2 regions of the Bacillus sp. z50 genome follow, and region 2 is predicted to be linked to the other one. Evidence: riboswitches for the same ligand, from Rfam matches in the RefSeq annotation. Region 2 holds a riboswitch; the other holds the start of a gene.
The links. Region 2 has a riboswitch for lysine ahead of AC4G3N_RS17130 (Na+/H+ antiporter NhaC family protein). Riboswitches for the same ligand answer to the same signal wherever they lie in the genome.
Positions count from the first base shown of each region.

Region 1: another riboswitch for lysine. It lies ahead of AC4G3N_RS08895 (amino acid permease); the one in region 2 lies ahead of AC4G3N_RS17130 (Na+/H+ antiporter NhaC family protein).

Region 1 is NZ_JBZFQL010000002.1:621,617-637,631, forward strand. It holds gene AC4G3N_RS08850 (SDR family oxidoreductase) at 1-258, opposite strand, end outside; gene AC4G3N_RS08855 (AI-2E family transporter) at 483-1,523, shown strand; gene AC4G3N_RS08860 (ABC transporter ATP-binding protein) at 1,634-2,338, opposite strand; gene AC4G3N_RS08865 (ABC transporter permease) at 2,335-3,147, opposite strand; gene AC4G3N_RS08870 (nitrous oxide reductase accessory protein NosL) at 3,217-3,714, opposite strand; gene AC4G3N_RS08875 (right-handed parallel beta-helix repeat-containing protein) at 3,711-4,985, opposite strand; gene AC4G3N_RS08880 (helix-turn-helix domain-containing protein) at 5,508-6,713, opposite strand; gene AC4G3N_RS08885 (MFS transporter) at 6,866-8,134, shown strand; gene cdr (CoA-disulfide reductase) at 8,513-10,162, opposite strand; gene AC4G3N_RS08895 (amino acid permease) at 10,355-11,794, opposite strand; lysine riboswitch at 11,927-12,127, opposite strand; gene gntK (gluconokinase) at 12,235-13,773, opposite strand; gene AC4G3N_RS08905 (TlpA family protein disulfide reductase) at 13,935-14,483, shown strand; gene AC4G3N_RS08910 (hypothetical protein) at 14,620-14,799, shown strand; gene AC4G3N_RS08915 (lactonase family protein) at 14,842-15,906, opposite strand.
Region 2 is NZ_JBZFQL010000007.1:50,820-66,834, forward strand. It holds gene AC4G3N_RS17085 (ABC transporter ATP-binding protein) at 1-435, opposite strand, end outside; gene AC4G3N_RS17090 (ABC transporter permease) at 440-1,507, opposite strand; gene AC4G3N_RS17095 (MerR family transcriptional regulator) at 1,661-2,554, opposite strand; gene AC4G3N_RS17100 (hypothetical protein) at 2,972-3,118, opposite strand; gene AC4G3N_RS17105 (ABC transporter substrate-binding protein) at 3,387-4,562, shown strand; gene AC4G3N_RS17110 (branched-chain amino acid ABC transporter permease) at 4,634-5,512, shown strand; gene AC4G3N_RS17115 (branched-chain amino acid ABC transporter permease) at 5,526-6,494, shown strand; gene AC4G3N_RS17120 (ABC transporter ATP-binding protein) at 6,469-7,248, shown strand; gene AC4G3N_RS17125 (ABC transporter ATP-binding protein) at 7,248-7,955, shown strand; lysine riboswitch at 8,199-8,379, shown strand; gene AC4G3N_RS17130 (Na+/H+ antiporter NhaC family protein) at 8,526-10,106, shown strand; gene AC4G3N_RS17135 (hypothetical protein) at 10,599-10,862, opposite strand; gene AC4G3N_RS17140 (glycosyltransferase family 2 protein) at 11,081-11,866, shown strand; tRNA gene AC4G3N_RS17145 (tRNA-Gly) at 11,988-12,058, shown strand; gene AC4G3N_RS17150 (B3/B4 domain-containing protein) at 12,116-12,805, opposite strand; gene queG (tRNA epoxyqueuosine(34) reductase QueG) at 12,888-14,027, shown strand; gene AC4G3N_RS17160 (amidase domain-containing protein) at 14,099-14,965, shown strand; gene trmL (tRNA (uridine(34)/cytosine(34)/5-carboxymethylaminomethyluridine(34)-2'-O)-methyltransferase TrmL) at 15,038-15,514, shown strand; gene nfsA (oxygen-insensitive NADPH nitroreductase) at 15,622-16,015, shown strand, end outside.

The sequences.
Region 1 (16,015 bases), on a different contig from region 2:
CCTTTCCCACTTATTCATGACCTGTGAAATTCCTTCACGAATTTGGGCTTCATCACGGATATCAACCTGATAAACACAGGCTTCTCCTCCTGCATTTGTGATTTCTTCCTTTACTTTCTCTGCATTATCAAGATCTATGTCCATAATACAGACACGAATGCCATTGTCCGCAAACTTCTTAGCTGTGGCTGCGCCAATCCCAGAACCTCCACCAGTAACGATTGCAACTTTACCCTTTGATTTTTCAGATAACGCCATACGTTTCATCTCCCATGCACATTTCTATTTATCTACTTATTTATCCATTAAGCACAATATTGAAACGTATGCCCGAACAGTTTATACATATATTCATAGAACATTCCCTATATTCCACCAATTTTTTAAAAATTATTTTCAAACCCTCTTATAAACCGTACTACTAACAGATATAATTAACATATCAAGCATACGGTGCTGCCGAAAGGAGAAACAACAGGTTTATGTTTTCACTCAACCAATTTATAAAAAGCAGAGGGTTCGTCCGTTTTCTCACCATCTTATTTTTGATAGGGATTTTCTATGCCCTTAGAGGTATGATGAATTTAGTTCTATTCACTTTTATTTTTATTTTCTTAATGGGCGGTTTGGAGAGAATCATTTCATCGTCCCTATCAAAATTCAGCCCAATACGAGTTAAACCACAAATAATAATTTTCCTGCTCTACACAGTCATAATTTCCTCTTTGGTTATGATCGTATATAAATACATACCTATTATTACAATGCAAATAACCGACCTTGTAAAAGTAATTATTGATTTTTATAAACACCCGCCTGATAACACAGCAATCGATGTTGTGATCAGTGCAATGCAGAAATTTGTATCACCTTCTGAAATTGAGGAAAATGCAGTGGCACTGTACAGTTATGCTGCGAATATCGGTAAATTAAGCCTGCAGTTATTTTTAGCTCTGCTGCTAAGTTTATTCTTTCTTTTGGAAAAGGAAAAAATCAAACGATTTACCGGTTCATTCAAGAAAAGCAAACTGGGCGTTTTATTCACTGAATTAGAGTATTTAGGTAATATCTTTGTAAATTCATTTGGTAAAGTTATTGAAGTTCAATTTTTAATTGCATTTGTTAATGCTATATTATCGACTATTATTCTATATTTCTTAGGATTTCCACAGCTATTAGGGCTCGCATTTATGATTTTCCTATTGGGACTTATTCCTGTTGCGGGTGTTATTATTTCCTTAATTCCTCTTTGTACAATTGCCTATAATATTGGCGGAGGAGTGCATGTTTTATATATAGTTATCCTAATAGCAGCCATACATGCTTTGGAAAGTTATGTACTAAATCCTAAATTCATGTCGGCCAAAACTCATTTACCTACGTTTTTCACATTCCTGGTATTGGTGTTCGGTGAACATTTCCTTGGAATATGGGGCTTGATTTTAGGTATTCCTATTTTTATCTTCTTATTAAATATGCTTGATGTTCCAGATGCTGAAGTGACTGAACCTAAGAATATATAATGGATCGTAAAATAGGCATGAGTTTCGGAATCTTTCGAACTCATGCCTATTGTTATTCTTAAATATAATTCAACCGTACGTCTTACAGAGCACGGCTGCAGTCCACCCTTTTATATTCGTTGTCTGTACAAGGTTGATAGCTCTTTCGTAAAACCATCAATATCAGAAAAATCATTTTCAAGTGATTGAGCCAGCTGCCCCTTTTCAATGAATAACACCCGGTCGGCAAGTTCTGCGGCAACATCCATCATATGAGTAGAGAAAATCGTAATCGTGCCTGCTTCTTTAAGCTTTTTAATCATTTCTATAAATTCATTAATCCAGTAAGGATCGAGCCCATTGGTCGGCTCGTCCATAATTAAAAGTCTTGGTTCAGCTAAAATCGATTGGCCGAATAACAACCTTTGTCTCATTCCTTTAGAAAGATTTTTTACGAGCTCTTTCCGCTTGTCGGTTAATCCCAAACGATTAATCACCTCTCTCACTCGTTCATTGGAAATCTCTCGGATAGCTGCATAAAAAGACATAAACTCTCCCACATTCATGTCGCCCTGAGCATAAAATTCATCAGGCATATAACCGATCAATGATACATATTCTTTATTTTGTGCAGTCATATTGACCCCATCCAACAGAACGGTTCCGGCTGAGGGGGAAGAGATACTGGCCAAAATATTCAGGATAGTACTTTTTCCAGCACCATTCCCTCCGCATAAAGAAACACATTGCCCTTCCTTCACTGCCAACGAAAATGGCTGCAACGCTGTATTGGTTTTATAGTGTTTTGAGATATCAGTCACTTCTAACCCTGTCATTGTGCTCTTCTCCTTTTTAAATACCAAATTGCAATAAAGCCTAACGCAGCAATAAATACAAACGCATATAAGAATAGTACACCCCATACAATTCCTTCATTAAATAGCGGAACCAATCCATCATAGGCTTGGCCGAAGATAGAACCGCCGTCCAATCTAATCACCAAGAAAAAGCGTAAGAATTCTGCTGGATTTATGATCATCGCAATTTTCATAAGCACTCCTATCATTGAATAAGGTAAAGCACCTAAAATAGCAATTAACGCAGTCGGCCATATCATAATAAGAAGAAACCAGACTGCAACAGATAGAGTAAGTGCCTGCCATTTCGTGCTTACAAATGATCCTATAAAAAGGCCAAGTGTCAGGAAAAACAAGATTAACAGCATACTAAATAGAAAAAGCACAAGCATCCAAGTTAACGAAATATCAATCCCAGTCAGCAACCCAATTACCATACTCAACCAATACGCCAGTGAAAAACACACTGCCTGGGCAGTAAACTGGCCTCCAAGTTTACCAAAGAAGTAGGAGACGATATCTAATGGATACGTACATAATAATCTCCATTGGCCATTTTCCATTTCATTAGCTATTGAAAAAGAGCCAAAAATCAACATAAATAATGGCAATATATATAACATAATATTAACGACTGTTCCCGTAATATTTGTATATCCTGAGATTGCTCCATTTGTCCGCTCCAATGCCAATAAAAGAGAAATGACAACAATCCATAGAATGGCGATTGAATAATACGAACGGCCCCGTGATGTCATTCTCCATTCAGAGCTCCATATGTTCCACATTCTTCTTACCTCCCGTGACGACATCTAAATAAAAGGCAACCATGCCGGCTGCCTTGTTTTTTTCACCTGTTAACTATGGCTATGACTGTCCGTTTCCTTATGATTCATCTCTTTATGCTGTTTCCAATCATGTTTTTGTAAATCTTCATAGGATAATAAACTTCCCCCTGATTCTTCAGCAAATTCTTCAGCACTTGATTGGTCTTCAAAAGAAATTACATTGTATGACATTGGCGTCTTGATTTCTTCTCCATATACGAAATAGGATTTTTCAAATTCTATCCATTCTTTAGAATGATAATCACGTACAAAGGTCTTCTCAATTTCCTTATTCTCGTTTTCATCTGTCCAATTAAACATGCAACCGATATCATCAAAAACAAATGTTTTACCATCAGTTAAGATAATTTCTGTTGCATGCTGATTATCCGCAACCGACATATTACAGTTTGCGCATGTGTCAGTCTTCGAATCAATTTCCACTGGCTCAGTCGATTCATTACCGCAAGCAGACATAAGCATAACTGCAATTCCGATTAACGCAATTTTCCATAATGATTGTTTCATCGTTGTTTCCTCCCTTTTATGAATAGAAATAAACTGCCTATATACAATAATCCGCTGACTATCCATACTGGCAGATCAGCTTGATTGTTTTGATTGTTTGATTGGATAGGGTCCATTAAGGGACCTGAGTCCGTTAATAGCTCTTCATCGGTACTTTTCAGCATTTTTTGCAGAATTGTCATGCCCGGTGCCTGAAAAAAGAGTTGATACTCAGGAACTTCCTCTGTCAAAGCCAGAAAATAAGGATCGGCTCGGTAGATTAAATTACTTATACCATCTCCGTCTGAATCTATTTTCGCTGATGCGTCCCAGTAGTTCCCATCCAATTGATTCCCTTCACTTTCAATAGCCTGAGCGTCATTTACATTACCCAGAAAATCATTTTGATAGATTCGATTATTCTCTGATTCTTTAAACTGAATACCTACAAAATTTGATTGCAGCCTGTTATCCTTAACGGTATTCACATTGGCCTTTTCAATAAATATGCCAATCCGGTTATTGTGAATCTCATTTGTTTCAACAGTAACATTCCTAGAGTCATATAGTAACAAACCCTGAGAATTCACATTTTCATTATTTTCGGTGAATGTATTCTTACGTACCATTGCATCTTCAGCCCCCATAATCATGGCGCCGGTAAAGTTATTGAATGATTCATTTTCTTCAATCAAACAGGAATTGGAATACATTAAATGCACCCCATAATGGGCATCCCAAATTTTATTATTTTTAAATGTATTATGGTGGCTGTATTCTACATAAAATCCATCCTGAACATTCCGTATTGAATTTTTACCGAACGTGTTGTAATTTGACTCCCACAGATTAATAGCATGGCCTTCAGATGTCCCTGTAAATGAACTTTCTAGCACACTTACATGATTCGCCTTATCCAGTTTAATACCAGTCCCAGCTGACTTGATTGTGAGATTGTTAAGTTTATGATAATTTCCAGCCAGCACAATTGCAGATTCCTCAATTGGTAGGCGTGTTGCCTCTATTTCAATATTTGATATTTGTACACCCTCACCAGAAATGTTTATAAAGGATCCCTCTCCTGTATAACTCAGCACTGTATTTTCTGTTCCTTTAATGGTCATTGGCTTATTAATGGAAACCGGATCTTCATAGGTACCGCTTTTAACAATCAATGTTCCTCCAATGGGCGTTTGGTCAATTTGCTGCTGCAGAGTTGATTCTGCGAAACTACTCGGTTCATATATAATCAATAACGCTACAAACACTAAAAAGATGCGTAACCTTTTCATCATTAACCCACCTTTTTCTATCAATCGTTTGCTCCACTTTAAGCAGTTGATGGTATGATCATATTCATTATAATTTATATAATTATTTTACTTGAAAAATAATTATATTTTCCAGCATAAAGGTATCAAGCCCATCATCATATTGTATTAGGAGCTATTTTATGGAGAATTTTATATGTTTCAGCATAGAAGTTTAATAGGTTAAATTTACAGGCAACTATTATTGCAGAAGATTATTCTTGTGCAGGGGAAGTAACCAGGGAGATATTAGAGGGATAGGAAGAGTTCTTGCGAAGCAATGACCGAATAGGGTAAGTAAACTAACCGAAAATCTTAATAGACATTTGAATGCCAGATATGAATGGATTGGAACATAAAATAAAAGCCCACTACCATCTGTCAACATTATTATCACCACTGTGTCCTAACGACATTGTATATTTAGGTGAAGCGTTTACAAACGTTAACCTAAATCTTTGAAACAAATGGAAAAAGGAACTGAATGAACAGCCACACATAATTTCAATGTACAGTTCCATTATCATTTAGCAATGTTTCTTTAACCTCAACAGCCCTTTTATAATAAATAGATTTCGGCATATTCTTTATTAAATCACATGTTTTGTTAATTTGCTCCAGGGCTTCATCCTTGTGGCCCTGTTGATTTAAACAAAGAGCAATATAGATTCCTGCAGACTGTACCATTCCTACATCGATTGGATGCACCAACGCACCGGATAGATGACATTTAAGCAGATTTTCCAAAGCTCGATCAATTTCTCCCAGACCATATAGTGCTTTCCCATATTCCAGATAATAAAGTTCGTCTATCTTTTCCGGATTTATCGCAAATTCTTCTAGGTAGTGAATAGCTTTTTTGTAGTCTTTTGTTATTTCATTATGATAAACCGCATATAAAAGTGGAAACATCATCAATGCAATCTTATTTTCCGAAAAAATCGCATATTGACGAGATTTACTGATTAATCTAAGAAACTCCTTATCATCCTTCATCACAAGCGGATAATTGGAAGCAATCCTGTATATATCATCCATACGATAATAGACATTCGTCTCTTTGGACAATGCGATGGCTTCCTGCATTCTTGTATGGGATTCTTTATATTCTTCCAACGCTAATAAGACGATTCCTTCATCCAATAAAAGCTTTAATTGAAATACCGTATTTTCTTCAAGTCCATTACCAGAGTAGAATTTTCTAATTTCATTCAAAATGGATAAAGATTCATCCCAATTTCCATGAGACAAACGATACTGATGATAAATCCATAATGTTTCAGCACTGTCTAAGAATAAAGAATTCATCTTAAAATAGGAGGCTGCCAATTCGATATATTTCTTCATGTTTGGTTTATCTAAATAAAGGCCTGCTTCCGCATAAAGGCTGTATAACTTCGCCTCCATTACTCCCTGAGGCATATTTTCAGAAACCACATGGGATAATTTATCGTAAATAGCTGAATAATTCTCTTGTTTTTTATCATTCTTTATCTCATTTAATAAAGGTAGATAATCCTCTTTCTCATTCAGAAGATCACTAGGTTCACAACCAAGCTGTTGAGCAAGATATTCAAGTGTGCTCATCGATGGGGTTGCTTTACTGTTTTCAATTTGGCTCAGCATTCCTTTTGTCAATCGATTTCCAGCCAACTCGGATTGGGTCATCCCTAAAGCTTTCCGTAACGTTTTAATTTTATTGCCCAGCATGGTTATCCCCTCCTTATGGAAAGTATACGGTAAATAATTCTGATCCACAAATTAAAGTTTAATTATTTTAAACTTTTTGTTGACTTCCAAAAATTAGTATTTATATAATAAGTTTAATGACATTAAACTTTTAAACTAAAGGAGAAAAGCCCATGAGTGTACGTTATACCGAAGCAGAACAAGAGAGATTAAGCGCAAGGAATATTTTATTGTTTTTTATTGGAAAATTTATTTCATTATTTGGTGCAAGCATCTATTCATTCGCCATCGGATTATACATTTTAAAAATTACCGGTTCGGGTACAAGTTTTGCACTTGCTCTTGTGTTTGCCTCTGTTCCCAGAATTATTTTTGGACCAATTGCCGGAACCCTTGCAGATCGCTTTAACCGCAAAACAATCATTATATTGACGGAAATTCTTAGCGGAATACTCATGTTTTTTATGATTGCCTATTCTCACTTTTCGGGGCTCTCACTTGCATTGTTATATACATCAGAAGTACTGCTAGGGATTTTTTCTACTTTCTTTTCTGTGACTGCATCTTCAACCATTCCCTCAATGGCTGGGGATAAATCTATACAAAAGGCTGGCTCTTTAAATCAATCCGCATCATCGCTTGCCGGTATACTCGGTCCAATCATAGCTGGTATTTTATACGGGTTCTTAGCAATTGAGGAAATCATTCTGCTAACTGGAATCACCTTTATACTTGCCGGTATAATTGAATTATTTATTATTTTCAACCTGTACACTGAGAAAGCGGCACAACAGGAAAAGACGCAATTCATGAAAAGTTTGGCTGAAGGCTTCTCCTATTTAAAAGAAAACGATTTTTTATTCTCCCTGCTCAAAGTATCACTTTGGATTAACTTCTTCTTTGCGGGTATAAATGTTGCAATCCCCTACATCCTGAACACATCACTGAATTTTTCTTCTCAATCATACGGAATTGCTGCTTCGATGGTATCTGTTGGAGCACTTATCACATCATTGATCATTTCACAACGTCCTGAAATGAAAGATAAATTAAAGAAAATTAGATTGGGCTTAATTGGTTTAGCAATACTTGTCATTATGATTGGCTTGCCTCCTATGCTCCAAATGACTTCTGTGATTGCCAATGTCAGTTACTACATCATCGTCCTTGGAATGATAGGTTCCATCGTCATGGTTGTAAATATTCCTATTCATGTATTAATACAGCGTACAACCCCGAGCCACTATCTTGGTCGTATTTTCGGATTAGTTGAAACGATTGCATCTGCAATCTCACCGCTTGGGATGATTCTTTTCGGTGTCTTGCTTGACTACATACCAGCTTTTTATATACCTCTCATCACTGGATTTTCACTGCTCTTAATTAGCTTTCTTGCCATGTCAAAAGTAAAAGAACCAAAGGAATCTGAATTGGCAAGTTAATGATAAAGAAGTATCGCCCGGCTTGGGTTATATCCAGCCGGGCATTTTTATACTCCCCTAATTGTTTTTACTCGATTATAGGCGTATCTTGCAGATTCCTCTATAATGAATTGATTCTGATTGAATTTCTAGCTGGTTACTGTCTGTATCGACTTCGATTCGAGCCGAATCGGGCTAGATTCCGGCCGATTCACTGCTTTAATACAGCCGATTCCTCTTCGAATCCAGCCAATCTGAGCTTGAATCCGGCCGATCGCCCCTTGAATCCAGCCAAGCTCTAAATCAAGCATGACACAAACCGTCTCAGCAATTCAAAAAAGCCCCTTTATGCGATAATCTAAACTATCGCATAAAGGGAGCTCCAACTCTCATTTACTATTATTTTTCTTTAGGAAATGCCTTAGAATACAAATTATATCCGCCATCAAGGTTCTTAACTTTAATGCCGTTTCCTTCAAGTATTCTGGTAGCTAAGTAACCCCTCATACCTACCTGGCATGTAAGATATAAATCTTTATCAGTCGGTATCTCTGATAATCGCTCTCTCAGTTCATCAACAGGAATATTGACCGAGCCGGCAATTGCTCCTTTAGCAACCTCAGCAGGTGAGCGGACATCAATTAAATAACCTCCGTTTTCCACAATCTCATCAATTTCATGCCATTGCACTGTGCTGACCATTCCCTCAATAATATTGGTTGCTGCGTAACCAGCCATATTTACAGGATCTTTAGCTGAGGAATATGGAGGAGCATAGGCAATCTCGATATCCGGAAGATCCAATACAGTTAAGCCACCTTTGATAGCTGTCGCGATAACATCAATACGTTTATCTACCCCATCCTTTCCAACTGCCTGCGCTCCGTATATTTTCCCCGTTTCCTTATCGAAGATCAGTTTCAAATGCAATTGGGAAGCACCTGGATAATAGCCAGCATGGCTGCTTGGTGCAACATGAACAACCTCATATGGTATACCTAAACGCTTCAGCATCTTTTCATTGCTTCCTGTTGAAGCAACGGTCAATTCAAACACCTTGGCTATGGAAGTGCCCAATGTACCGTTATAAACACTTTCTTTCCCGTGAATATGATCCGCTACTAAACGCCCTTGACGATTGGCAGGCCAAGCGAGCGGCACATAAGTATCCGTTCCGTTAATATAATCCTTTACTTCAATGACATCACCGACCGCATAAATAGATGGGTCTGATGTTTGCAGATGCTCATTGACTTTTATCGCATTCCGAACCCCAAGCTCGAGGCCGGCATCTTTCGCAATGGTACTTTCAGGTTGAACACCAATCGCTAAAAGTATCATATCCGTTTCTACTTCTTTGCCGCTTTTCAAGCGAATGATACGACCATTCTTCTCAAAAGATGATACACCATCCTCAAGTATTAAATGAACTCCATTGTCCCGCAAATGTGTGTGGACCATTTGAGCCATCTCCAAATCAATTGGCGCCATCACCTGATTTCCCATCTCAATAACTGTTACATCTATGCCGCGCTCCCGTAAATTTTCAGCCATTTCAATCCCAATAAACCCGCCGCCAATGATAACAGCCTTCTCAGGTTTATCCTGATCTACCTTTTCTTTGATACGGTCCGTATCAGGAACATTCCGAAGCGTATAAACAGATTTAGCCTCATCGATTCCCGGAATGGCTGGCCTAACCGGTTTTGAACCCGGAGATAGGATTAGCACATCGTAGGATTCCTCATATTCCTCGCCTGTCATTGCTTTTCTGGCTATGACAGTCTTCTGCTCCCGATTGATTTTGATAATTTCTGTCCAATTACGTATATCTAAATTATAGCGTTGCCCCATTCCTTCAACTGTTTGAACAAGCAGTTTAGTACGGTTTTGGATAACTTCTCCTATATAATATGGAAGACCACAATTCGCAAATGAAATATATTCACCTTTTTCAAACATGATGATTTCATCTTTTTCGCTTAGACGGCGCAGTCTTGCCGCAGCAGATGCTCCGCCTGCCACACCGCCAACAATTAAAATCTTCATTTTAATAGACCTCCATTAGTTCATCGATTAGTCTAATCGTAATATACCCTATTGGGTATGTCAATTTATCAAACTCACATGATTACACTCTATCATTGCTCCCGATAACAGTTTTCATAACACCGTTTTACTTTTAAATAATACCAAAAAAAGCAAACCCACTTTTAACAATGGGTTTGCTTCTTATTACAGTTAAAAAGATTTTTTCAAATAATAGTTCTCGTGTTGTTTAACTTCCTCCATATTTTTAGGCAGTAAACGATAGAATAGGATTCCGCTTGCCAGAAGGATAACACCGAAAATAAATGTTTTTAAATCAGCCGTTCCTTTGATGATCACCCAAATGGAATATGCCGTCGCCAATATGGCTATGGTACCATCAATAATTCGTGAACGCATTTCATCAGATTTATATGTCTCGCCAGTCCAAACTAATTTCAGTTGGAATGAGGAGGAAATTAAATATGGCACTAAATAAGAAAGTGTCGCGATATAAATAATAAAGTCAAATGCATGAGCAATTGAATTTGAAATAGTTGAGAAAATAAATAATTGACCTAAACCATTTGAAACAATCATAGAGAAATTAGGAATCCCACGCTTATTGACCTGTAAAAACTTAGGGATAAATAAACCTTGTTTTGCTGCCTGATACGGGATTTCAGCGCTTAACAAGATCCAGCCAATTGTTGAACCAAATAAACTGATCAATCCAATGACCGCCAATGCTTTCCCACCAACAGGTCCCAGCACCGTTTCAATTGCATCGATTAATGGTTTTTCTGAATGGATAAGTGCATCCTGTGTTAATAATCCCATAACAAGTGTACTGATTCCCATATAGATAGCCAGGGCAATCAATAGCCCTAAAATGGTCGCTCTCTTTACATCTGCCTTTCTCTTCGCCCTTGATGCGAATACAACAGCAGATTCAACCCCTACAAAAGCCCATAAGGTTGAGACGGCAGCAAAATTTACCTGGCTGAGTAATCCCCGACTCTCACCATCAATTATACGAGTTTCCGCAAACGGTACAATATTAGATTGTTCAAAGGCAAATAGCCCAATTACAATGAATAATCCAAATCCAAGTACTTTTGCCGCAGTCGCCACAAAGTTTAATTTACCAGCATTCTCTATGCCTCGCATAATAAAGAAATGAACGCCCCAGAGCATGATTGTGCAGACAAGGAATGTTAAAGCATTGCCAACTTTTAGACTAAAATTCCCTATACTGAACAATTCAGCCGTACTAGTCAAACTTGGGAAGAAGGTAGATAAATACCCTGCAAACGTAGTGATGATGGCAATATTACCTGCAAAATTACCAATCCAGTATCCCCATGTAGACATAAACCCGGATAATCTTGAGGCTAAAGAATTTTCCTTGAACAATTCCTTAGCATAAATCTGAGGGCCACCTGTTAAATGTGGCTTACGAACAGCCAGATTCCCAAAAACCAGCGCAATAGTTAGTACACCCAATCCTGTTAATCCCCATGCCATAATTACTCCGGCAGGACTAGCTACTTCTGCCAGCGTACGCGGCAACATAAAAATACCAGACCCAACCATATTGCCGACTACAAATGCCGTTAAAATCCAAAAACCCAGTTGCTTCTTATTGTGCACGATAATTCCCCTTCCAAAGCTGTCATGTTACTCTCTATTTTTGAATTATCCATTTCTGTGTAAATAAACTAAATAAAAAACACACCTTATTGTTAAGGTGTGCAACATTTTATGATTAGCCACACCAGACAATAAATGGATAGTTCTCCATGGAATATATACATATCGCGATGTATATATTCCATGACAGTCCTGCACCTATTCGGATACAGTCCCAGCTGCTCTCTTCGGAAAAAAAGAGCGCTTCGGCAGATTTTCCTTTCAACTAAAGTCAGCAAGCTTTCCGGCTCTCTTTTTAGTTTACTAATAAAATCCGCGACCTCTACCTCATCTTTTAGTCCGATGAGGATTTGTATTAAATTAAATTATTCCTGTATAAAGGATACAGTGAAAACGCGAATGCTGTCAATATTATTCGACAATGTTATTTTCAAATCAACTTATTTATGATTAATCCATTTGTTTTGGAAAGCTGCTATACTGCTATATTCAGTCTCCAATTTTCTGTATATATTGATGTAAATTGGCAGTAATTCCTCGTATCTTTCTACATTTGCTTTAACCGGCGTATGGACATGTGTAGTTCCCACATAATTTGATACAACGGATAGGTCTTCAATTTCACCGAGTGCATATCTGCCGAGTACAACTGCTCCTAAACAAGAGCTTTCAAAGCTTTCTGGCACATCTACTTCCTGATTAAAAATATCCGCAAGCATTTGCCTCCATAACTCCGAGCGCGCAAATCCCCCCGTTGCCCTGATTTTACTTGGCACACCTATCAATTCCTGCAAAGCTAATAAGACTGTATAGAGATTAAAAATGACTCCTTCAAGCACCGCTCTGACCATATGTTCCTTTTTATGATGAAGTCCCAAGCCAAAGAACGATCCTCTGGCATCAGGGTTCCAAATGGGCGCTCTCTCTCCAGCTAAATATGGGTGGAATAGTAGTCCATCTGCCCCCGGCGCTACTTTTGATGCTATCTTGGTGAGTACTTCATATGAGTCAATTCCGAGGCGTTTAGCTGTTTCTACTTCCGCTGAAGCCAGCTCATCTCTTAGCCATCTAAAAGTCATACCTCCATTATTAACTGGTCCGCCAATCACCCAATGCTTATCCGTCAATGCATAACAAAAAATTCGGCCCTTTTCATCCGTAATCGGCCTATCTGTTACCGTACGAATGGCTCCGCTCGTTCCAATCGTGACTGCTACAATCCCTGGATCAATCGCATTGACACCCAGATTGGAGAGAACGCCATCACTGGCTCCTATTACAAATGGAGTATCCGGCAACAGCCCCATATCCGCAGCATAGGCGGAGTCCATGCCAGATAAATAATATGTAGTTGGTACTGGTTTAGACAAATGGGTCTCTGTAATACCCGCGATTGCCAATGCCTCAGAATCCCATTCTAAATTTTTAAGATGAAACATTCCTGTTGCTGAAGCAACCGAATAATCAATCACATATTGCCCAAATAATTTATAGAAAACATATTCTTTAATGGAAATGAATTTATATGTCCTACTCACTAATTCGGGATAATCATTCACCAACCAAGTGATTTTTGTTAGAGGAGACATCGGATGGATTGGCGTTCCAGTTCTCCGATAAATGTTTTGTCCATTCCTCTCATTTTTAATATAGTCGGACCACTTCTTTGAACGGCTGTCAGCCCATGTAATGCATTGAGTTAATGGATTCCCATTTTCCTCAACCGCAATTACGCTGTGCATAGCCGAGCTAAAGGATACTAACGACAGTTCATCAGGATTTATTTGGCTTTGGACCATTACTCCTCTTATTGCATTAAGTACAGCATGAAAGATCTCATCCGGATTCTGCTCTGCTGTAAGTGGAGTCGGGCTATATAATGGGTACTCTACATGATAGCTGCTGAGCACAGATGCGTCTCCCGAAAATAATACAGCCTTTGTACTCGTGGTTCCTATATCAACTCCTATATAAAACATCTATCTTCCCTCACTTCCCTAAAAGCTCAATACTAGATTCTTACCTTTATTCATATTTTTATAAACAACTTAACACAATTTGACGCCTATTGATTATTTTTTTCACGACTGGCAAATACTTTCTATTAAATAAAAACGGACATCAGGAGGCCTCATCCATATTGAAGAATAAAACAATTGCCATTCTTGCTCCATTCTTTTTATTTATATTTTTATTTATTTACACGCAGACACAAAAAGAGCCTATTACAGAGGAATCTATACCTGTTTTGACTCAAACAGGAATTAAGGAAGGTCAATCTGCACCTGATTTCGAATTAAAAACTCCGGACGGAAAAACCATAAAATTATCTGATTATCGCGGTCAAAAAGTTTTATTAAACTTTTGGGCAAGCTGGTGCCCTCCCTGCAAATTAGAGATACCAGATCTCAATGAATTTTATAGTGAACATAAAATGGGGAAGATCACTGTATTAAGCGTGAATATGACCTATTCAGAAAAAAACAAGCAAGCCGTTCAAACCTTCCAAGATATGTATAAGATCAAGTATCCTGTATTACTGGACCAAACGGGTACTATTGCTAAATTATATAAAATTATAACGATCCCAACCAGTTATTTCATTGACTCTAACGGCATCATTCAAAAGCGAATGATCGGACCCTTGCAAAAAGAAACGATAGAAAATCTGATAGAAACAATTGATTGAGGAGCGACCCAAAGTATACCCAATAAAAAATAACAAAAAAAGACAAAATTATACTTTTTTTATTTTATACCTAAACCATAGTAAAATAAAATCTATGAAAAAGATCAATTACAAATCAAGGGGTGTTGATTCACGAATGAAAGCATACAATATTTTAATTACATTAATGCTTGTGTTAATCAGCGTGTTGTCTATTAAAAATTTATATGCAGGCCATTGGGATTTGCAATACTCCCTATTAAACGGCGGAATGGCTATTATTGTATTAGGTATCTTTACGGCTTATACACAGTCTTTAAAAGAACAATCCAATTAAATAACAGCTGGTTTGGGAGAATCCAAACCAGCTATTTTTGTATCATTCATGATTTCTTGCAATCGCTTGAACACAAACGGGTTTCGAAAGAGAAATCGTATTCCCTGTAAAGGTTGGAATACCTTCTTTATTAATTTCAAATAAAACTAATGAATCACTTTGCTCATTTGCTGCAATGAGTACTTTTTCTTCGTCTATTAACTCGAAATTTCTCGGTCCCTGTCCTTCCGTATGTGTAAATGCGATAATTTCCGGTATACCTGATTCTGCCACTTTGTACGTTGCAATACTGTCATGCCCTCTATTTGAGGCATATAAGAATTGGCCATCCTCTGAAATATGCAAATCGGCTGCTGTATTTTCCTCTTTGTAATCATCCGGCAATGTAGTAACCACCCCTAGAAGAGAATCCGGTATATGTTGGTCATTTAATTCAAATACTGCGATTGTATTGCTTAATTCCTGGATGACATACATGATTGGCAATGTAGGGTGAAAGGCAAAATGTCTTGGACCCGATCCAGGAATAGTAGACATTTTAGCCAAATTGGCAAAATCCTTATCATCGTATACATAAATTTTATCAGTACCTAAATCTGCTGCAACTACAACGGAGGAATTCGGTACCGGTACGATTGAGTGAGCATGCGGTGCATCCTGTCTGTCTGCCCAAACCCCTGATCCAACATGTTCATTTGTTGTCGTATGTTCTCCAAGTGTTCCGTCCTCTTGTAGTTCTATCCTAGTTACCGTGCCACCATAATTACTAATGTATAAACAAGATTCATTTTCACTAAGACTGACATAGCAAGGTGCCATCCCATTCGTAGATTTGCGATTTAACTCTCTAATCTGTTCGGATTGCCGATTGATTGCATAAGAGACAACCATCCCATACTCAACTTCACTTACCGCGTATAAATGGGTCTGAGCTTTATTTATAACAAGAAAGGAAGGATTTTCAATACCCGTATATTTCTCAACTAAGTCAAGTTTTTTTTCTTTCACGTTCAATTTGAATAGATGAATACCCGTACTTGTTGCTTCTGCATAAGATCCGGTATAAATCATCCATTCATTTTTCTTATTTCCTTGAATTTCATTCATCTTGACTGCCCCCATCCCGTGTTAAATAAACTAATAGTTTCTGTTTCATTTCTATTCCCCTTTTTAAAGATATTGAATCTTAAAAAAAAACCCACAACCTATATTTCAA
Region 2 (16,015 bases):
ACCACCCGATAAATCTGATGGGAAACTGGTAAGCAAATCCTCAATTCCAAGTGCCCTGTAAAGGCTTTGAATTTGAGTATTATCCATATTATCCTTCTTTACTTTATCCAGTAAATGCATTTGCTGATTTACTGTAAGAAAGGGTACAAGGTTAGAGGCTTGCAAAACAAAGCCTATTTCTTTTAAACGAATGGATGCTCGCTCTTTTTCCTTTAGGTTAGTCAGGTTTTGATCATTTACAATCACTTCACCGTTGCTTGGTGCTTGAAGACCGCCCGCAATGGTTAGAAAAGTACTTTTTCCAGAACCGGAAGGACCGATAACGGCAATTAATTCTCCTGAATCTGCCGAAAAGTTAGTAGTTTTTAATGCTTCGATTTCTGTACGGCCGGACATGAAAACTTTGTTGACCTCTTTTAATTCAAGTAATGCCATTATGTTAACCTCCTATCGCGTCTAAAGGATCGATTTTGACAATAGTCTGTACAGAGAATAGCGCTCCAAGTATAGATACAATAACCAGGACAGCAGCGTATATCAGCATATCCATATAGTTAAAGGCAACAGGAACAGCTGCTGGTAAGAAATATCCGGTTATAAGAGTTAGGGTGAAACCAACAATAACTCCTGCTAAGGATAGGATAAATGTTTGGGCAATCACCGATTTGGACAAATAGCTGTTGGAAATTCCCTGTGCTTTCATAACTCCGAAAATACTGATTTTTTGAATGGTTAATACATAAAGGAATATCGCCAGGATGACGGCAGATATGATAAATAGAAAATAGATCATAAAGGTTAATGTCAAGTTTTGTTCGGAATATCCGGGCATGTTTTCAATAAATGTTTGTGTTGAAACAACACTAAGTGAATCGTCGACAGCGACGCTTTCTAAGTTATCTGTACGAATGACATAACCATTAATTTGATCATCTTTTTGCTCTGCTGCATCACCAAAACGAACTTCCTGTATCGTTTCCAGTGATCCATACAATACTGGTGCAGCATTAAATTTTGCATCCTCAGTGAATCCGGTAATCGTAAGAGTGATGTCCGTAGAAGAAAGGCTCAATTCATCGCCCATTTTAAACCCTTCATCTTTGAGAGAATCATCGGCTATTACTTCCCCCGTTTTACTAAAAGCCTTCCCTTCACTTATATCAGGCATAATAAATTCATCTTCATTGATGCCAAAAAGAGAGACATTTGCTTTTATATCATCTGTTTTTGCGATGGAGTTTACTTGAGACAAAATGGCGTATTCATCTGTACCGTCCCCCTCAAAATCGCCGATTGCCAAAGTTGATTGCGGGAGATTTATATCTGATTCATCCGTCAGTATGACTCCATCTGCCTCCCATTTATCAACGGCTTCTTTATTTAGGTTTTCAAGCCCATTAGCTAATCCGGATAAAAAGAATACTAGGTAGGAAACGAGTGTTAAAACACCGACAATTAATAAAAAGCGAAGTTTATTATTCTTTATTTCATTCCAGGCTAAAAACATGTACCCCATCCTCACATTATTTGTATTTAAAATATAATTAATATATAGATAATGTATAAGAAAAATATAATAATAGCAAATAATTGAATTTGAGGTAACTTTAATTATGAAAAGAAAAATGCCCCAACAGGAATTGGGGCATGAAGTAAGTATTTAATTTTTATAATCATTAATCTGACTCATGATGTTCAGCCAGTCTTTGTCAAACGGAGATACATCCCAGCGAGGTTCTTGTTTTTTGCTTTCTTTAATTCCTAAACCGCCGATGATGAATTTTAACTTTGGATTTTGCTTATAAAGAATATCTATATATTTTTGGGCCTTCAGTTCGTGTTCATCACTGGAGATAGAAATGGCCACTATCTCAATATCTTTTTCCTTAATCAACTCATCCAACCCATCAAGTGGTGTATCGGCGCCTATATAATAGACTGGATAATGCTGCTCTTTTAAAAAGAGAGTAAAGAGGATTAATCCAAGTTGATGATGCTCCCCTTCCGGACAAATGGCAATCACTTTGGGTAGAATGGGGGATGAATGGAAAATCGTAAAAAAATTAATGGCACGCTGAAGCACAATATTACTGATCATATGCTCCTTAATAACAGACAACTCTCCCTTTTCCCAAGCATCTCCAACTTTATACATAAGTGGGACGACAATTGAATAAAAGACCGTTTTATAATGAAATTGAGAAAAATATAAATCAAAGAGCTGATTGCATCTCTCGGAATCAAAATGTAGCGTTGCTTCAAATAATTCATTAATTTGCGCTTCAAATGAATGATTAATCGTGTTGTCGATTAATTGCTCCTTTTCAATTTCACCTTTGTGGATTTTCAGAAGCTGAACTGCCTGGCTGACGCTCATCTTATGATCCTGAACCTGTTTTTTGAGCCATTTTAAATCATTTACATTTTCTTCTGTATATACTCTATGACCCGATTCAGTACGTTTCGGAGTAATAGCATGATAACGGGTTTCCCATGATCGAATAGTAACAGTTGGCATATCTAATAATTTAGAAACAGCATTAATCTTATACATAAAATAACCTTTCTTTTACAAGTACTATAAATTCTCTATATTTTAACTGTATATTAAGTTTATAAAAGAATGCAATTCCTGGGTTACTATTTAGTTTTGGATTTTGTTAGGTTTAGGAAAAAAGAGTTACTTTAGTGGGGTAGTTTTTTTAAATGGAAGAGTTATGGATTGAGGTAATTCAATATTATAATAGAGGTAGTGTTGAAATTAATAGAAAACATACAAAGATAGTTCAGCCATTCCTTTATAACATAATCCCTGAACATTTTTTTAAGAGATGAACTACCAATAATATATGCACTCTAAAAAGAAAATTATGATTTGTGGATGATTTTAAGGAATATTAAAAAAAGTAGGCATTTCATACATAAAAGAGAACCCAGTCAAGAGACTGGGTTTCTTCAGTTTTAATATAATTTAAGGCAGTCTAGTTTCTTGGTTCTTTAGGCGATTTTGTTGATCCGGTTTACGGCCTTTATCAATTGCGTTTTCTGGCTTCTTCTGACTGTTTTGAACTTTTCTTTCGAGTTCTCGTAATCCTTCAGTGTTATTTTTGTCTGTCATATTGTCGCCTCCTAACGTGTTGGTTATATTTTTCATTCCTGTATTCTTGAGCTGAAAACATCTTTATCCAGCTAGCGTATTTAATATTTTACTGATTATCCCTATAGATTTAAGTGAATTTATAGGATAACAGTTAGCAGATTTTAAAATAAAAAAATATATGTACATATTTTCCAGTAGGGGTTAAACTATATTCAGAATATTTTAATCTTTCAATCAAATCACCGTTTCATATCTTTATCTATAAGAAAAATAGGGGGCATGTGTAATGAAAAAGAAGAAACTAGCTGGTATTATTCTTTCATTATCATTAGGTATGGGTGTTTTGGCCGGCTGCGGTGGAGAGAAATCAGGCGGCGGAGAAAAAGGAGATACGATTAAAATTGGAGCCAACCTTGAGTTAACTGGCGGTGGGGCATCCTATGGTCAATCCATTGTGGAAGGGATGGATCTGGCACTTGAAGAAATAAACAAAGAAGGTGTCGGTGGCAAAAAACTGAAAATAGTAAAATATGATAACAAGTCAGATGCAGCAGAAGCAACGACCGGAGCAATCAAGCTTGCCAGCCAGGATAAGGTGGATGTCATGATTGGTGCGGCGACAAGTACAAATACATTGGCGCAGGTCCAGGTTGCCAATGATAACAAAGTTCCATTAATTACACCTACAGGGACGAACGAAACGATTACTTCGAAGGATGGCAAGGTTAATGAATATGTTTTTAGAACGTGTTTCATTGATCCGTTCCAGGGAACAGTTGCAGCGAATTTTGCTCAGCAGGAATTAGATGCAAAAACAGCTGCTATCTATATTGATAGCTCCAGTGACTATTCCAAGGGGCTAGCTGCAGCATTTAAAGATGCATTTACAAAAGCAGGCGGTCAAATTGTAGCAGAAGAAGCATTCCTGCAAAAAGATACCGATTTCCAATCAACATTGACAAGAATCAAAAAAGCAAATCCGGACTTTGTTTTTGTTCCAGCATTCTATGAAGAAGTTGGATTAATTTTAAAACAAGCACGTGAGTCAGGAATTGAAGTTCCAGTTATGGGAGGAGACGGTTGGGATTCTCCTAAGTTACTAGAAATTGCCGGTAAGGAAGCGCTGAATAATACCTTTATCACGAACCATTATTCTGCTGGAGATCCGGACAAAAAAATCCAGGATTTTGTATCGGCATTTAAAAAGAAATATAAAGATAAATCACCGGACGCCTTTGCAGCACTTGGTTATGACACAGCCTACTTCATTGCAGATTCGATAAAACGCGCAGGAGATGACGCAACACCGGAAAAAATTAAAGATGCACTTGCTGAAACAAAAGATTTACAGCTTGTATCGGGGAATTTAACGATGGATAAAAATCATAATCCGGTTAAATCTGCGGCCATTTTAAAATATGAAAATGGTGAGCAAGTTTTTGAAACAAAGGTAAATCCATAAGAATGAGGAATAGGAAGCTTTGTGATAAAGCTTCCTATTTTTGAAATAATGACCGAGGGGAGTCTAAGGTTATGGAATTTATTCAGCAACTTGTAAATGGGATATCACTTGGCAGTATTTACGCGTTAATAGCGCTCGGTTATACGATGGTGTATGGAATTGTAAAATTGATTAATTTTGCACATGGCGATGTATTTATGGTTGGAGCCTTCATCGGCTTTTATGCGATTACGTTTATGGAATTATCTTTTTTTCCCGCACTGCTTCTTGCCATGGTTGCCTGTGCTATCTTTGGAGTTTTGATTGAACGGATTGCGTACAAGCCTCTGCGTAATGCGACTCGTATTGCGGCACTCATTACGGCCATTGGGGTTTCCTTATTAATCGAAAACGGGATGATCCAAATCAGGGGAGCGCAGCCTGAAGCATATCCAAATAATGTTCTGCCAGCAGATTCAATAGATATCTTTGGTGTTACGATAAAAAGTCAATCGCTGATGATTTTGGGTGTTTCACTCTTCTTGATGATCGTTCTGCAATTTGTTGTTCATAAAACTAAAATTGGCCGGGCGATGCGTGCAGTTTCATTTGATGCAGATGCTGCTAAATTAATGGGAATCAGCGTAAACAATACAATTTCTGCTACGTTCGCAATCGGATCAGCACTTGCGGGAGCAGCGGGTGTTATATTTGGGACCTACTATACAAAAATAGAGCCATTAATGGGAGTAATGCCGGGACTTAAGGCTTTCGTCGCCGCGGTCCTTGGAGGGATTGGCATTATTCCAGGTGCCATGGTAGGCGGTCTGTTGCTTGGTGTAGTAGAGGGGTTGGTAAGTGCCTCCGGTTTATCCTTATGGAGGGATGCAGCTGCATTTGTTGTCCTCATCTTGATATTAATTTTTATGCCGCAGGGCTTGTTCGGAAAAAACAGAAGAGAAAAAGTGTAAGGGAGACATGGCGATGGCAATTCTTAAGAAGGTTAAAGGTTTTTGGCTCTCTATTTTACTCTCATTCGTCTTGTTTATCGTGGTACAGGTTCTTATTTCAGGCGGATATTTAAATGCTTTTAATACTAATCTTATTGTGACAATTGGAATTAATATTATTCTGGCAGTTAGTTTGCATCTAATTATTGGAATTACGGGCCAGTTCTCGATTGGACATGCTGGCTTTCTGGCAATTGGGGCATATGCTTCTGCTGTCATGTCTATGATGCTAGAGGTCTCATTCTTATCTGCCTTATTAATGGGAGGGATTGCAGCGGCCTTGGTAGGCATGCTTATCGGGATCCCGAGCTTGCGTTTAAAGGGAGATTATTTGGCGATTGCCACTCTTGGGTTTGGAGAAATAGTTCGTATTGTTTTTCTTAATATGGACTCCGTTGGTGGGGCAAGAGGGATGATGGTCACGCAAATGACAACCTGGCCTTGGGTTTTTGCCTGCTTACTAGTGACCATTATCGTCATTCGGAATTTCACTAATTCTACTCACGGTCGTGCTTGTATATCTGTGAGGGAAGATGAAACAGCAGCTGATTCCATGGGTATTAACACAACCTATTATAAGGTGGCTGCCTTTGTCATTGGTGCCTTTTTTGCTGGGATTGCCGGTGGGTTATATGCTCATAACTTTTATATTATTAATCCGTCAACCTTTGGTTTCCTTCGGTCGTTTGATATTTTAATATTCGTCGTGCTTGGGGGATTGGGCAGTATGTCAGGTTCTGTGATTGCAGCAATTCTCCTTACATTAATTTCTTCCTTCCTATCAGATTATTCTGATACGCGGATGATTCTTTACAGTATTATCCTAATTGTGACAATGCTGTACAGACCGCAGGGATTGATGGGTACAAAAGAAATTACCTCATTTTTCAAAAGGAAGACAAAAGGAGGCATGAAGGATGCAAACCACCAAACCACTGCTTAAGGTTGACCAAATTGGAATTCATTTCGGAGGGTTAAAGGCTGTAGCAGATGTATCTATGGAGCTGTATCCCGGTGAACTGTGCGGCTTAATAGGACCGAATGGAGCAGGGAAAACCACCTTTTTCAACCTTTTAACTGGTGTGTACGTACCATCAGAAGGAACCATTCATTTAAACGACGATAAGCTTAACAAATTACCGCCTTATAAAATTACAAGAAAGGGAATTAGCAGGACATTCCAAAATATTCGCTTGTTTGGAGATTTATCTGTCATAGATAATGTCAAAGTTGCTTATCATTCACAGGCTAAACATTCTATGCTCAGTTCAATTATACGAATGCCTAATCATTTTTCGGGAGAATTGGAAATGGACCAAAAGGCTGTAGATTTCCTGAAAATATTTAATCTGGATTCTTATCGTGATGAAAAGGCCAAGAATCTTCCATATGGAATGCAACGCAGACTTGAAATAGCCAGAGCCCTAGCAACGGGTCCGCGGTTACTGCTGCTGGATGAACCGGCAGCGGGTATGAATCCGAAGGAAACAAGTCAGCTGATGGAGTTAATCAGCTTAATACGTGAAAAATTTGATTTAACTGTACTTTTGATTGAGCATGATATGCAGCTTGTGATGGGGGTATGTGAACGTATTTATGTACTTGATCATGGACAATTAATCGCACACGGTACACCGGATGAAGTCCGCAATAATCCTAAGGTTATAGAGGCTTATCTTGGCGAGGAGGTTTCCTGATGCTGAAGGTTGAAGATATTAACGTTTACTATGGAAATATTCAGGCATTAAAAGGTGTCTCTTTTCATATTGACGAAGGGGAAATTGTTACCTTAATCGGTGCAAATGGGGCTGGAAAAAGTACACTACTTAAAACTGTTTCAGGTTTACTTAAACCGAAGCAGGGTCAAATCATGTATCAGGGTAAATCCATAGGTGGAAAAGCAGCTCAAGTGATTGTAAAGCAGGGAATCTCACATGTACCAGAAGGACGGCGGGTTTTTGCCAATATGACAGTGGAAGAAAATTTACAGCTTGGTGCTTATTTACGTAGGGATCGAGCTGGGATTAAAGAGGATATGGAGAAGGTATTTGATCTTTTTCCAAGGATGAACGAACGTCTTAAACAGCCGGCAGGAACATTGTCAGGTGGAGAACAACAAATGCTCGCAATGGGAAGGGCATTAATGGCTAAGCCCAAATTGCTTTTACTCGATGAACCTTCCATGGGATTGGCTCCACTACTGGTTAAAACAATTTTCCGCATAATTGAAGAAATAAATAATGCGGGAACAACTATTCTTTTAGTTGAACAAAATGCTAATTTGGCACTATCGATTGCCAACCGTGCCTATGTAGTGGAGACCGGCAAAATCGTCCTCTCGGGTTCGGCAGATGAGTTAACCTCAAGTGAAAAAGTAAAGATGGCCTATCTTGGCGGACATTAAAGGTGAATCACTCCTCTGTAAACTTTTACAGGGGAGTTTTAGTTTTGTGTGGGTTACAGGAACGAGAGGATTGGATTAATTAGCCTAACATGTTATCGATCGGGTTACTCGTTAAGCAATTGAGTCAGGCTTCATCCTAATAATTAATCAGATAATTGTAAAAAAATACACATCTATTCCACATTGTGAACAGGAATGTAATCTGTTATATTAGAATAACAATTAGATAGTACCTTATCATTCCGATGGGGTAGAGGCGCAGGATTCAAGAGTAAGCTATGTGAGGATGACAACAGAGAGCATAGCCGAAAGGGGAAACTGCCGAAGCAAGTTGATTAGTCAGAAATGAATTTGCTGGGGTTGTTTTAAATAAAAGCAACACTGTCATTATAAGAGGTTCTTATAATGAGGAGCTACAGGTCGTGATGGAGAAAGAAAAGCTGATACAGGGCTGCGGTAGATATTTCTCTATTGCAGCCCTTCTTTATTTTCTTTTGCATAAAAGGTAAGAGCGCAAGGGTCAGCACTCACGACGAGTTCCCCTTATTTATTTGGAGGAGGAAAAAAGGAATGGAGTCGACAGTTTATACGCTTATTCCCCCACTATTGGCAATTCTAATGGTGGCTATAACAAGGAAGGTTTTGCTTTCACTTGGTGTGGGGATTGTAGCATCAGCTTTAATGCTTGCTGATTTTAATATTGGTGAGACATGTGTCCTTATATGGGAAGCAGTAAAAGGAATCTTTATATCAGATGGATCACTCAATGTATCCAATATATATATTATTTTATTTTTGCTCATCCTTGGCATCATTACGGCTTTCATTTCAATTTCCGGTGGGAGCCGTGCTTTTGGTGAATGGGCGATGAAGCATGTTAAAACAAGAGTTGGGGCTCAGCTGGTAGCTGCCTTGCTTGGAATACTCATCTTTATTGATGATTATTTTAATGCTCTGGCGGTTGGTCAAGTATCACGTCCGATTACAGATAGACATCAAATACCGAGAGCGAAGCTTGCCTATTTGATTGATTCTACCTCAGCTCCCATCTGTGTAATCATGCCAGTATCCAGTTGGGGGGCTTATATTATTGCACTGATTGGAGGAATTTTCATCACTCATGGGGTGACAGAATACAGTTCCTTATCAGCGTTCATTCAAATGATTCCAATGAATTTTTATGCGATTGCGGCGTTGGCAATGGTGTTCATTGTGATCTATCGAAATTGGAATATTGGTTCGATGAAAGTACATGAGGATAGAGCGGTAAAAGAAGGTATTCTTTATAATCCATCCAAGACAGTTCCAGGTGAATTAAAAGAAGATTTACCGAGAAGTACAACTGGAAGGGTTGGAGATTTGGTAATCCCCATTGTAACTCTTATTGTAGGTACAGTGGCTGCGATGCTTTGGACAGGTTATCAGGCAGTTTCTGGACATGCAACACTTCTCACCATTTTTGAAAATACTAATGTCACTAAATCATTGGTTCTGGGTGGTACAATCGGAATTATTGTAACGTTTATTATGTTTTTACGACAAGTTTTTATTTTGCATGGAATTTCTTTAAAGGTTTTCACAGTAGGAGTAAAACACGGAATCGGCTCCATGCTGCCAGCGGTTTATATTTTATTATTTGCCTGGACAATCGTTGATTTAATCGGCAGGCTTGGAACGGGCCAGTATTTGGCTGGACTTGTACAGGATTTAAACTTAAATGTATCCTTTCTGCCATTACTTTTATTTTTAATAGCCGGATTGATGACATTTGCTACGGGTACCTCATGGGGATCATTTGGTATACTGCTCCCGATTGCAGGAGAAATCACGGCAGCAACAGATATTTCGATGATATTGCCGGCAATGGCGGCTGTATTGGCTGGTGCGGTATTTGGTGACCATTGCTCACCGATTTCTGATACAACCATTCTTTCTTCTACTGGTGCCTGTGCGAATCATATTGATCACGTGATGACGCAAATCCCATATGCTTTAATCAGTGCGGGTATAGCTATGGTAGGGTATATTGTCCTTGGATTTACAGGAAGTACGCCGATGGGATTGATCACGGTCGTTATCTTGCTGGCATCTTTTGTATGGGTATCTAAGCCCAAAAAGCAGGAGCAATTAGAAAACAGTATTATTCATTAATAGATAGGATGGCTGGATACCGGCCATCCTTTTCTTTTTGTCTCTTTAACTAATAATGTGATGTTTGAACCATAAAATGCTCTACTTAAATTTTTGTTGAAAAGGGTTAAAATTGTATTTCTCCTGTTATAAGACCTATATAAATAATTGCAATAAAAATGGCTAATATGGAAAGGGATATTTTATAAAATAAAGAAATAGATTTCAGACGTTTTTTTAACTTATCAGAAAGATGTAAAGTAAGGATTAGTATAGAAATTCCAATTATTATTGCTAGTAAATCCGTGTAAGTAAATGGCTTACTAATATAACTGTCTAAATAAAAATTAGTCAGGATAATCATGCCAATTAGTAGACATTGTATACCTAAATATTTAATAAGGTTCATTTTTATACTCTCTTCTTTGTAAAAAATTAGCTAAGATAAAAAATTGAAAAAGCTCCCATGATAATTGTGGGTTTCCCCCTTTCACTATCATGTAAAGAATTGATTTATTTTATCCGCACAAATTTCCTAATAGTAGTAATGATTATTCCGCATATCAAGGCAACGGCGATGAAGGTAATTAGAAAAAACAAAGGAGAACCAACTGTTCCAAAAGCCACTTCACTTTGTAGCATTTTTACATTTTCCCATTCATCTTTAATATCGGGTTTATAAGTCTTTATAGTTATATAGCCTACGATTAGGGATCCACCAATATAGATTATATGAATCACAAATGAAACAACCAATGATTGAATAATAGTTTTCATTTAAACACACCCTTAAGCACCTTGTATTTCCATTATAATCCATGTTGGTTATTTCAGTAAATAGGACATGTATAAAGTCTGGATAGAGTCTGAAAAACCCATCTGAAGTGTTTAATACATGAATAAAACGGATAAATATTATTATATTTATATAATAATTTACTATTCGGAGAGTTTTATAACTTTTAGGATAAATTTTATCAGGAGGGTGAGGAATCGTGAGAAGCAGTATTCCATTTAGGTCATTGGTATCTATTATCATGCCAAGCTATAATTCAAAGGTTTTTATTCGTCAAACCATAGAATCAGTTAAAAAACAAACCTATGAAAACTGGGAATTAATTATTGTTGATGATGCTTCGACTGACAATAGCAAGGATATGATAAAAGAGTATCTAATGGATGATTCCAGAATTAAATTAATTACCCTGCAGGAAAATGTCGGTCCGGGCAAAGCCAGAAACATGGCTATTCAGGCAGCCAAAGGACATTATATTGCCTTTCTAAACAGCAAAGATTTATGGGCACCGAATAAATTGGAAAAGCAGCTTGAATTCATGGAAGCGCATAACTTGGCATTTAGTTACACTGATTATCAGTTTATTGATGAGGAGAACCAAGCATATGAACCTGTTATTGAGATGCCGGTTCATCTTACATATCAAGATTTGTTAAGAGATACAACAGCTATTGGCTGCTCGACTGTCATGATTGATAAATATAAGGTTGGGAAAATTCAATTAGTACATAACCGAGATATTCCTGAAGACTTCGCCCTTTGGCTTTCTATATTGAAAAGAGGATTTAAAGCGAAGAGACTAAAAAATGTCTATGTTTATCTTAGAAAAAGCAATGATGTTTTGGAAAAAAACAATTACCAAACGGCATCAAGAATCTGGTCGTTATATCGCCAAGTAGAGAAATTAGGTGTTTTTGAATCTGCTTTCTGTTTTGTAAATTATGCAAAACACGAGGCGAAAAGAAATCGAAGCTTAAAAGAATAAGGGAAAAGTGACGCCTACTAAATAAGGGCGTCACTTTTTAAGTAAATAAAAAAATGCGATTTTTGTCGAAAAAAGGTTGAAATCAGGTGAACTTTCTGCTAGTATAATATTTATCTTCTTTGCGGGTGTAGTTTAGTGGTAAAACCTCAGCCTTCCAAGCTGATGATGAGGGTTCGATTCCCTTCACCCGCTCTTGAATTGTTAACAACGCAGTGTTTCGTAACTTAGGAGTACGAAGCATTGCGTTTTTTATATTTTGATAGTATTGCATTCTTGGCTCAGTAGATGGATGGCAGATTCCCCTCCATGGACTTGAATGAACATCTTGGATATCGCGCCCATCATTTGCTGTGCTTGTTCAATGGTGATTTCGGGATAAAAATAAATGATATGCAGTGCATCTGAAGTATGGTCATCCACACTTGTGCGTACAGAATCAACATACGGGCTACCAAAAGGGCCTATTTGATCAAAAGAACCTATAATACCCTCCGATTTATTTACACGGCCATTTAATCCCTCATAGGTATCCTCAGCAACACCAATTCGAAATTCTACATCACCTTTCACAGCTGATAAATCATATATTCCTAATGGACAAGTATATTGCAGGGAGAAAAAATTATTGAGAGCAATCGCTGAGTTGCCTGACGGCGTGTATGCTTCTTTTTTGACGCGTCTAAGTAAGGATTCTACTGAGGGACGGTAACGAGATGGATCACTTCCAGTTTGTTTAAATACTTTCCTCCATGATACAATCCCTTCGTATGCATTCAAGGATTTACTCTCTAGTTCAGTATGTAAATGTTCAATATAGAGCTGAAGGCGTCCTACTAGCATCGGGGGAATGGCATCAGCAACAATTCCTTGATAGCGGATAATACCGATTTTTACATCGCCGGCCTTTGCGAATATCTGGCGATCTACATGAATTTGCATAAATTTACACCTCCAAAATGATTGGATATAGTTTACCATACATATAAAAGTTATTCATTTTCCAGAGAAAGGAGAGGCTAAGATGGATTTTCAAATACTCAAAGATGAGCTTATCGAATATAGCAAGACAATAGGGATTGATCAAATTGGATTTACATCAGCTGATCCTTTCCAGGTTTTAAAGAAACGACTGATTGATCAACAGAACCTCAATTTTGCATCGGGTTTTGAAGAGCCAGATTTAGATAAGAGGACTAATCCAAGAAGGCTAATGCCAGAAGCACAATCTATTATAGCTATTGCTGTAGCTTATCCATCTAAACTCAAAGATGCACCTAAAAGTAAGGTGGGGGATAGACGTGGCATTTTTAGCCGCTCTTCTTGGGGGCAAGATTATCACTATGTGGTGAAAGATCGCCTGAAGAAGCTTGAAGCTTTTATTTTAGAGCGCATGCCGAATTCTTATTTATCCTCTATGGTAGATACAGGTGAGCTGGTTGATCGGGCCGTAGCAGAGCGGGCTGGTATAGGCTGGAGCGGCAAAAATTGTTCGATTTTAAACGAAGAATTTGGTTCATATATGTACCTTGGCGAAATGATTACAAGCATTCCATTTCCTCCGGATACTCCAATGGAGGATTTGTGCGGAACATGTACAAAATGTTTGGATGCCTGTCCTACCGGTGCGTTGGTTCAAGGAGGACAGATTAATGCAAAGAGATGTATATCCTTTCTGACTCAAACGAAGGATATGATTCCTTATGAATTCAGAGATAAAATGGGTAACAGAGTATATGGATGTGATTCCTGTCAGACATCATGTCCTTATAATCGCCGTATAGATTTTCATAATCACCCTGAATGTGAGTCTGATCCTGAGTTGGCAAAACCTCAGCTGGTCTCCCTTTTAAGCTTGAGCAACCGCCAGTTTAAAGAGAAGTTTGGCAGTGTTTCAGGTTCTTGGCGTGGGAAGATGCCCATTCAAAGAAATGCGATTATCGCATTGGCACATTTTAAGGATTCAGAAAGTGTTGCTTCAATTAAAGAATTGCTGCAAAAGGATCCTAGGCCTGTTATCAGAGGTACAGCAGCATGGGCGCTTGGAAAAATAGGTACCGAGGAAGCAATGGCTGTATTAAAGGATTGTTTAAAAGAAGAGACCGATCAGATGGTAGTGGCTGAAATAAATAATGCCTTAGAACGTCTTATGTTACCGGAGTAGCTTTTTACTCCGGTTTTTTGTATGTATTTTAGTCATTCATCATACTTTTTAGAGAAGGAGTGGATGAATGGATGAAAGAGAAACTGCAAAAACTGGTCGAGGAGAGGATACAAAAACTCAAAGAGAATACATCCTCAAATAAGACAGATAATATGGAAACCTTATTGAAGAAGCAGGAAGGCATGCGTAAACGCAATGGAGAAATAGTGAAGGTCATGGCAAAAGGGCATGTGAAAAAAATCAAGGAGCGGGAAGATGTCGTCGATGCTATATATGAGACTCATTGGAAGCTTGTAATGAAGCAAGGGACACAATTTTACATGGAAGAACATGTGGAGCTTCGTAAAGCTTCCTTTAAAGAAACTAAACTCTTGATAGATCAGAAATTAAATGTTAAGCCTCAAATAATGGAACAAGACCTCCTGAGGAGTTTAGATCTTACTTCCTCGCGTGCCAAGATTGCCTATAATCGGTTAAAGGCGGTTCAATACGCCGAGAGATGGTGGAATTCCTTTAATCCCACCTATCCACAATTCACCGATGATTGTACGAATTTTATATCTCAATGTTTATATGCCGGTGGTATACCGATGTGGGGTAAACCTAATCGTTCAAAGGGGTGGTGGATAGAAGGAAAAAGCAATTGGAGCTTTAGTTGGACAGTGGCACATGCTTTTATGCTCATGTTAAAGGCAGCTTCTTGGACGAAGGAAGTAAAGAATCCTTCCCAATTAATGATTGGAGATATTATTTGTTATGATTTTGAAGGGGATGGCAGGTTTAATCATAATACGATTGTGACCGGAAAGGATGAATATGGCTACCCTTTGGTGAATGCTCATACAACGAACAGCCGTATGAGATACTGGAATTATGAAGATTCTACTGCCTATACGCCTAATATCCAATATAAATATTTTCATATAATAACGAATTAGGTCTTCCATTTTTGGAAAAAGAGAAATAGTGTTATAATGAAGGCTGCTTATACTAACCAGAGGTGAGGAAAAGTGTCTTTACATATTGTTTTATACCAACCATTAATCCCGGCAAATACGGGGAATATTGCCCGTACATGTGCAGCTACAGATACAACCCTGCATTTAATCCGTCCTTTGGGCTTTTCCACTGACGATAAAGCTTTAAAGCGTGCCGGCCTTGATTATTGGGAGCATGTAACTATTATTTATTATGCTTCAATTGAAGAATTTTTTGAAAAGAACAGTGGTGGAGAGTTCTTTTATATCACAAAATTTGCGAAGAATTATCATAGTGATATCTCATATGAAGATACCAATAAAGATTACTACTTTATCTTCGGCCGAGAAACGACAGGTCTGCCAAAGCATTTATTAGAGGAACATCCTGAAAGAGGATTGCGTTTACCTATGAATGATACTCATGTTCGTTCGCTTAATTTATCGAATACAGCAGCAATTGTTATCTATGAAGCTTTACGCCAACAAAATTATATTCATTTGACATAACTTCTCTTTCTAGAGAAGTTTTTGTTTTATAAAGAGTTAAACAAAATTTTAGATAACACTTCTATAATTTGTTATATTTGTACTACGTTATAAAGGAGCTGAGTCCAGTGAATGAAACGATTAACCTATTAAATAATCACCGATCGATTCGTAAATTTAAAGAAAAATCTCTCTCAAGGGAGCAGGTTGAAACAATTATAAGTGCAGCCCAGTCTGCATCCACATCGAGTTTTGTTCAAGCTTATTCAATCATTGGGGTCAGTGATCAAAGTAAGAAGAGACAATTAGCGGAGCTGGCAGGTGGACAATCGTATGTTGAACACAATGGATATTTTCTAATGTTTTGCGCCGATTATCATCGCCATAAGATGGCTGCTGATATGGAAGGTATGAATATGGATCACAATCTGGAAAGCATGGAAACATTCATGATTGCGTTAATTGATACAGCCTTGGCTGCACAAAATGCTGCTATTGCAGCTGAGTCTATGGATCTTGGTA